2 regions of the Exiguobacterium sp. RM11 genome follow, and region 1 is predicted to be linked to the other one. Evidence: predicted binding sites of a transcription regulator. Region 1 holds the regulator's gene; the other holds the start of a gene.

What was found. The regulator Rex, encoded in region 1, represses fermentation and respiration genes when NADH is low (regulators of the CRP and FNR family bind a similar motif). The targets are predictions, from matches to a motif close to TTGTGAAATATTTCACAA.
Region 2: the regulator Rex is predicted to act here: its motif matches at 1,933-1,950, upstream of cydD (thiol reductant ABC exporter subunit CydD).

Annotation. Positions count from the first base shown of each region.
Region 1 covers NZ_CM187558.1:2,496,091-2,499,509, forward strand. Annotated here, with positions in the region: gene AC5LIL_RS12970 (hypothetical protein) at 1-33, opposite strand, end outside; gene tatC (twin-arginine translocase subunit TatC) at 165-953, opposite strand; gene tatA (twin-arginine translocase TatA/TatE family subunit) at 957-1,175, opposite strand; gene AC5LIL_RS12985 (redox-sensing transcriptional repressor Rex) at 1,175-1,831, opposite strand; gene AC5LIL_RS12990 (ABC-F family ATP-binding cassette domain-containing protein) at 1,981-3,419, shown strand, end outside.
Region 2 covers NZ_CM187558.1:269,538-272,956, reverse strand. Annotated here, with positions in the region: gene cydC (thiol reductant ABC exporter subunit CydC) at 1-184, opposite strand, end outside; gene cydD (thiol reductant ABC exporter subunit CydD) at 181-1,905, opposite strand; gene AC5LIL_RS01570 (Crp/Fnr family transcriptional regulator) at 2,028-2,717, opposite strand; gene AC5LIL_RS01565 (glycoside hydrolase family 31 protein) at 2,830-3,419, opposite strand, start outside.

The DNA of each region.
Region 1 (3,419 bases):
TATAAAGTCCTCTCCGTTGTACTCCCGAATCATCGTGCATCCTCCCTTACATATGTGCCTCGTTTTATTATAGCATACAAAATGGAAAAATTTCTCAATCGCTCGTATCCTATCATAACAGTATGTCACAACAAAAAAGCATCATTCCACTTACGGAACGATGCTCATTTTTCATTCATCTGTTTCATTAAATCCATCTGTTCTTGCACCATCGCTTCTTTCTCCCGGCGCAACACCCCTTTGTAGGCGACGCGTGAAATCGATAAACTGATTTCATATAGGAAGAAGAGTGGCAATGACACCATAAGGTGCGACGTCAAATCCGGTGGTGTGATGAATGCCGCGACTACGAATAGCGCGAAGTACGCATACTTACGAATCTTCGATAAGAAGTATGGTGTCACGACACCAATCCGGGTCAAGAACATCGTCACGACCGGCAATTGGAACAATAGACCGAACGGAATCGTCAGTTGCAACAAGAACGTGAAGTAATTGTTCGCTCCGATGATTTGTTCGAGTCCAAGGTCTTGCCCGAGGTCCGTCGAGATATCGAGGACAAGCGGGAATAACCAGTAGTAGGCGAACGCAAGGCCAATCAAGAATAATCCGAAGATGATCGGGATATAAGCGAGCGTACCTTTTCGTTCATTCGGATGCAGACCGGGTGCGACAAACGCCCACACTTGATACAGTAGGAATGGGCTCGCCGCAATCAGGCCGATGATGAGCGCCAAGTTCAAGTAAATCATGAGCGGGTCCGCGACCCCAAAGGCGTTCAGTTCGAGCCCGCGTTCGACGAGATCTTCTTGCAAGTACGCGAGTACATATTTGACACTCGGCAAAGCCATCAAAAAGAAGGCAAAGACGACAAATGCAGATAGCATCAGTCGTCTCCGCAGCTCTGTCAAGTGATCGGTGAGTTCCCGCTCTTGATCAGGTTGATGATTCATGGCTTACTGCTCTTTCTTTTCGATAGCTTTCTTGTCGTTCTCGTCGTGCTCGTTCATCATGCCGTTCGTTGCATTTTTGAACTCACGAAGCGTTTGTCCGGCCGCGCGACCAAACTCCGGTAATTTCTTCGGTCCGAAGATGATGAGCGCGATGATGGCGATGATGAATAGACTCGCCCCACCCGGAATCCCGACGACGAGTGATGATGCTAGTAATTCCATTATTGATGGACCCCCTCAGCGGTTGGATAGTGTTGCATAAAGTAAATGAGTGACTGCAGCTCAATCGACAAATCGATGTGATGGACGCGAACCGTGTCCGGTACGGTAAGTCGTGCCGGTGTAAAGTTCAAGATGCCCTTGATGCCGAAACGGACCAAGTCGTCTGCGACGGACTGCGCATAGGCAGAAGGTACCGTCAAAATGGCGACGTCGATCTTGTTTTGCTTCATGATCTGTTCCATCTCATCGACGTGATGAATTGGGACACCTGACATCGTCGTGCCGACTTTTGTCTCGTCTGCATCGAACCCGACGACGATATGTGTGTTATTGTTTTTAAGGAAGTTATAGTTGACGAATGCCGTCCCAAGGTGACCGACCCCGACCAAGGCGACATTCGTAATCTCGTCCTGATTCAGTGTCTTTCGGAAAAAGTCTAACAGATACTGCACGTTATAGCCATATCCCTTTTTACCGAGCGCACCGAAGTACGAGAAATCACGGCGAATCGTAGCCGAATCGACCTTGACCGCCTCACTCAGTTCTGCTGAAGAGACACGTTGTTTACCTGATGCGTGCAGGCTTTGAATAAATCGATAGTATAGTGGCAACCGTTTGGCTGTCGCTTGTGGAATCTTTGGTTCGTTTTGACTCAACGGAAAGAGCCTCCTTTTTACGACACGTTACAAACGAATCTGAATTTCATACACCTTGATTGTAAACGAATTCACATGACCACTCAACGAATATACCTAAAATCGCTGAAAAATACAGTATACTAAATAGAGAGAAAGGGGTTTTTCACTTGATCCTACTGCAAGTCAATAACTTATCCAAATCCTTCGGCGTCGAGCCGATTTTAGAAAACGTCAAACTCGAAATCCAGGAAGGCGAACGCGTCGCCCTCGTCGGCCGAAACGGGGCCGGGAAGTCGACGCTTTTGAAAGTCATCGCCGGTGAATACAACTATGACTCCGGGGACATCATGAAACCAAAAGACGTCACCATCGGCTATCTCGCCCAAGACTCAGGGCTCGAATCCGACGAGACGATCTGGAACGAGATGCTCACCGTCTTCACGGACTTGATCGAGCAAGAGAAGACGCTCCGTCGCATGGAGGCCGACATGGGATCCGAACGGATTCTAAACGACGCCGCTGCGTACGAACGCCTCCTCTCCTCTTACGATGAAGAGCAGCACACGTTCAAAGAGCGCGGTGGTTACCAGTATGAAGCAACCATCCGCTCGGTCCTTCACGGGATGCGCTTCTATCCGGACGACTTCGAACGTCGGATCGACACGCTCTCCGGGGGACAACGGACGCGTCTCGCCTTGGCGAAGATGCTCCTTCAAAGTCCCGACCTGCTCATCTTGGACGAGCCGACGAACCATTTGGACATCGAGACGCTCGCCTGGCTTGAGAAGTACTTGAGCGGCTATAAAGGTGCCGTCCTCATCGTCTCCCACGACCGCTACTTCCTCGACCGCGTCGTCTCGGTTGTCTATGAGCTGTCACGTCATCGGAGCCGCCGCTTCGTCGGGAACTACACGAAGTATCTCGAACAAAAGGCCGCTCTCTACGAACAAGAGAAGAAGCAGTTTGAGTCGCAACAAGAAGAGATTGCCAAGATGCAGGACTTCATTCAGCGAAACATCGCCCGGGCGACGACGACGAAACGGGCGCAAAGCGTACGGAAGCGTCTGGAGAAAGTCGACCGCCTCGATGCTCCGGACGGTGACGAACGCAGTGCTGTCCTCTCGTTCTCCATCAAACGACAGAGCGGGAACGATGTGTTGAGCGCGAGTGACCTCGCCATCGGGTATGAAGAACCGATTGCCCAAAATCTCCGTTTCCAGCTACAACGCGGGGAATCCGTCGCTCTCGTGGGTCCGAACGGGGTCGGAAAGTCGACACTTCTCAAAGTATTGACGAAACAACAAGCCGCCCTCACGGGTGAGATTCGTTACGGAACCGGCGTCGAGATCGGTTATTACGACCAGGAACAACAAAACTTGTCGGACGCGAACCGTGTCATCGACGAGATTTGGAACGACTGGCCGCTCATGCGCGAGCAAGAAGTACGCAGCCTTCTCGGACAGTTCCTCTTCAGCGGGGATGACGTCATGAAGCGTGTCCATGAACTATCCGGTGGCGAACGCGCACGTCTCACGTTGGCCAAGCTGAAGCTTGAGCAACCGAACCTCCTCATTTTGGACGAGCCGACGAACCACTTGGACCTCGA
Region 2 (3,419 bases), 590 kb from region 1:
TGAGAACGACGGGTACCATGAGCGCATACAAAGGTGGGACGAGCCCCGCCCGTGAGACGAGGTATCCGCTTGCTGCAAACAGGGCGACCGCCGCAATCCCGGCTGCATATCCAAAGAAGATGGAGAGAAGGATATCTCTCTTCTCGCGCATCATCCATTTTGTAATCGTCCAAAGCGAGTTCATCGGCTCACCCCTTTCTGAAGCGCAAACAGTTCCGCATACTCCGGGACGGCGAGCAACGCGTCATGTGTTCCTTCGGCAATCCGTTGCCCGTCCTGCATAAACCAGATGGTATCCGCCTCTTTGATTGTATGCAGGCGATGAGCCACCGTGATCAACGTTGCCTCTTTCGACAACTCAGCAATCGAACGTCTCACAATCTGTTCGGTCTTCAAATCGAGACCGGTCGTCGGCTCATCGAATAAGAGGATACCAGGTCGTTTAAAGAAGGCACGGGCGAGTGCGAGACGTTGTCGTTCTCCACCCGATAGACCAAATCCACCTTCTCCAAGCTCCGTCCAGATCCCGTTCGGTAATTGATCGATCATCTCAGACAGTCCTGCCGCATCGGCTGCTTCCCGTAACGCAAGCTCATCGGCCTCTTCGCCTAAGGCGATGTTATCGGCAAGTGTGCCGGCGAATAGATAAGGGTTTTGTGAGATATAGGCAATGTTCCCGTACCAGGCAGACTCGTCAAACGACTGAAGAGGTTCACCATCCACGAGGACACGTCCCGATTTCACCTGTAGCAGTCCGGAGATGACATTCAGTACTGTCGTCTTCCCGGAACCACTCGCACCGACCAAGGCCAGGTGAGTGCCGGACGGAATCCGACCGCTCAACGGTTGAAGCGCAAAGCGTCCGCCTGCATATTCGAAGGAGACGTCTTCGAGTTCAAGGTTTGGTGTTCGTGAACCGAGTGACTTCGTTCCCCATTCGATGCGGTCATCGGGGGCGTCTAATACCTCAAAGATTCGGTCGGCCGCACCCATACTTCCACGTCCCGTATGGAAGGCACTTCCTAAATCTTTAATCGCCAAATAATACTCTGGCGCTAACACGAGAATCAAAAAGCCAGAGAAGAACGTGAGGTTCTGCCACACGACCATCTGTAAGGCGACTTCTAACGCGACGACTCCGGTACTGAGCATCGAGATGAACTCGAGCATAAGTCCTGATAAGAACGCCGTCTTCAAAACGACCATCGTCGCATCCCGAAAGTCGAGACTACTCTTCTCAATCGCCTTCGCTTCTTGCTCCGTGCGATTGTAAAGCTTGAGCGTCGTCAATCCTTGTAAGACATCTAAAAACTTACCGGAAAACTGATTCATCTTCTCCATCTGTTCTTCTGATTTTTTCTGAGTCGCAATCCCGATGATGATGAAGAACAGCGGAATGAACGGTGCCGTGACCATCATGATGACTCCTGAAATCCAGTGTTGGCTGAAGACGACGACCAAAATGAGGAGCGGGATGATCGACGTTTGGATGACTTGCGGCCAATATTGACTGAAGTAGGCGTCCACCTCGTCGACAGCATCCATGAACACACTGACCTTTTTACCTGATTGTCCTGTCAAAGATGACTCGACCGGACTCGTAGCGTAACGCTCCAACAATTGAAGGCGTAACGTCTGTTTCGCCTTTTCGGATAAACTCGCACCGATGCGTCCCGACACGTATCCAAAAAGCGCTCGTGCCAATAAAGCAACAACGAGCCATAGTAAAGCCGGAAGGATCGCTTCGAATGATTCATCCTTTAAAAAGATTCGGTCGACGATGTCGACGATTAAATACGCTTGCGCCAAAATCGATAGTCCAATCATGACCGCGGATAACACGAGTCCGATGATGTGACCCCTTTCGGCGAAAGCAAGGGCTTGCAGTCGTTTCACTGCATTCATCCTTTCTCTATTTACAATTCCATTGCTTTGTGAGATTCATCACTAATTATACAATATGCCACGTGTTGAAGCGAACGCCCCGCTCGTTCGAACATGTAAAAGACGCCCTCATCCGAGTGGCGTCAGTCGATGTCTTGTTCAAAATATTCGGGGTGACCGATGACAAGTTGATGGGCGTCGATGCGAAGCACATCTTCTTTTCGAAGCTTCGCTAAAATCGTCGAAACCGTCTCCCGGGACGTACCGGACAGACGAGAAAGTTCGATTGCGGTGAATGGGCAACGGACACGGACACCTTGTTCGTCCGGTTCCCCTAAATCTTCAATCAAGAAATGGAGCGTATTGATGACACGTTCTTTCGCGCTCGGCGTGATGATTTCTTGGACACGCCTTTCATGCAAATCAAGAATACGATTCATCTGGTCAATGATATAGAGTAGCATGCTCGACTGCGTGGACACGAACCGCTCAAAGCGATCTGTCGGGATGTAGATGACCTCAATATCCGTCACCGCTTCAGCCGTATGACGATAGTCTTCCCCTGTGAATAAACCGTTGTATGGGAAAAATTGTTTCGGTTTCACGTAATCGGCGTAATGATGGGTCGCATTCTCGTTCATCCGCTCGAGTTTGATATAACCGCTCATCAAGAAATACACACGCTCGCGCGGATCCCCTTCCATGAACAATAGTTGTCCTTTCCGATACGTCCGGCAATAGACGTGCGGAATCAACTGTTCAAGTGCTCGACTCGGACATGTCGCAAACAGCGTCAACTGCCGTAAATCGTCAATCGTCCACATGTGTCGCATGTTTATCCCCTCATTTCTATTCTTCTATCTTCAGTATAATGGGATTTTCAATGAAAGCGCTTTCTAAATCCGACAGTTTTCTGACATGACAAAAGGGGGTCTCCCCCCTTTTTCAGTCCAACATCAGTTCCAATAGGGCGTCCTGTAAATCACGATCGAGTTCTAACGCATGGAGGTCAAACAACCATGCCTCGAGACGGGTCTTCGTGGTCGCCATCTGATACAGACGATCTTTCAAGTCATAAGCGATTTCAGCGCGATCTAAGAAGCGATAGACACGATCGAGTCGATGTGCGTTCTGTGTCACATCGACCGGCAGCGTCACGGTCTGCTCCTGTTTCCATTCACCGAGTGGGATGTGTAACGTCTGCGTCTCCGCATCATAGTCCCCTTCTCCGACGACCCCGCGGATTAGAATCGTCAACGTTCGATTCGCCGGGACGAGTGTCAGATCACCTGATGTCTCGATGTGGAGCGTGCGTGCTTCCCAGTCGAGCGTGAACGTCGTTTCGAGCGACGCCCCCGTCTCATAATCCCGGCTTTCCCCGTCATCTTCGTACATCGTGAACGTATTCGAGGCACCTGGAAAGACGAGTACTTCTAGCTCGCTCGGGTTGCCTGTTTCGTTCGCATGCGGTTCATGCGGCATCATCGGAATGATGGCACCCGCTTTGGCGAAAACCGGTTGTCCTTCGAGTCCAC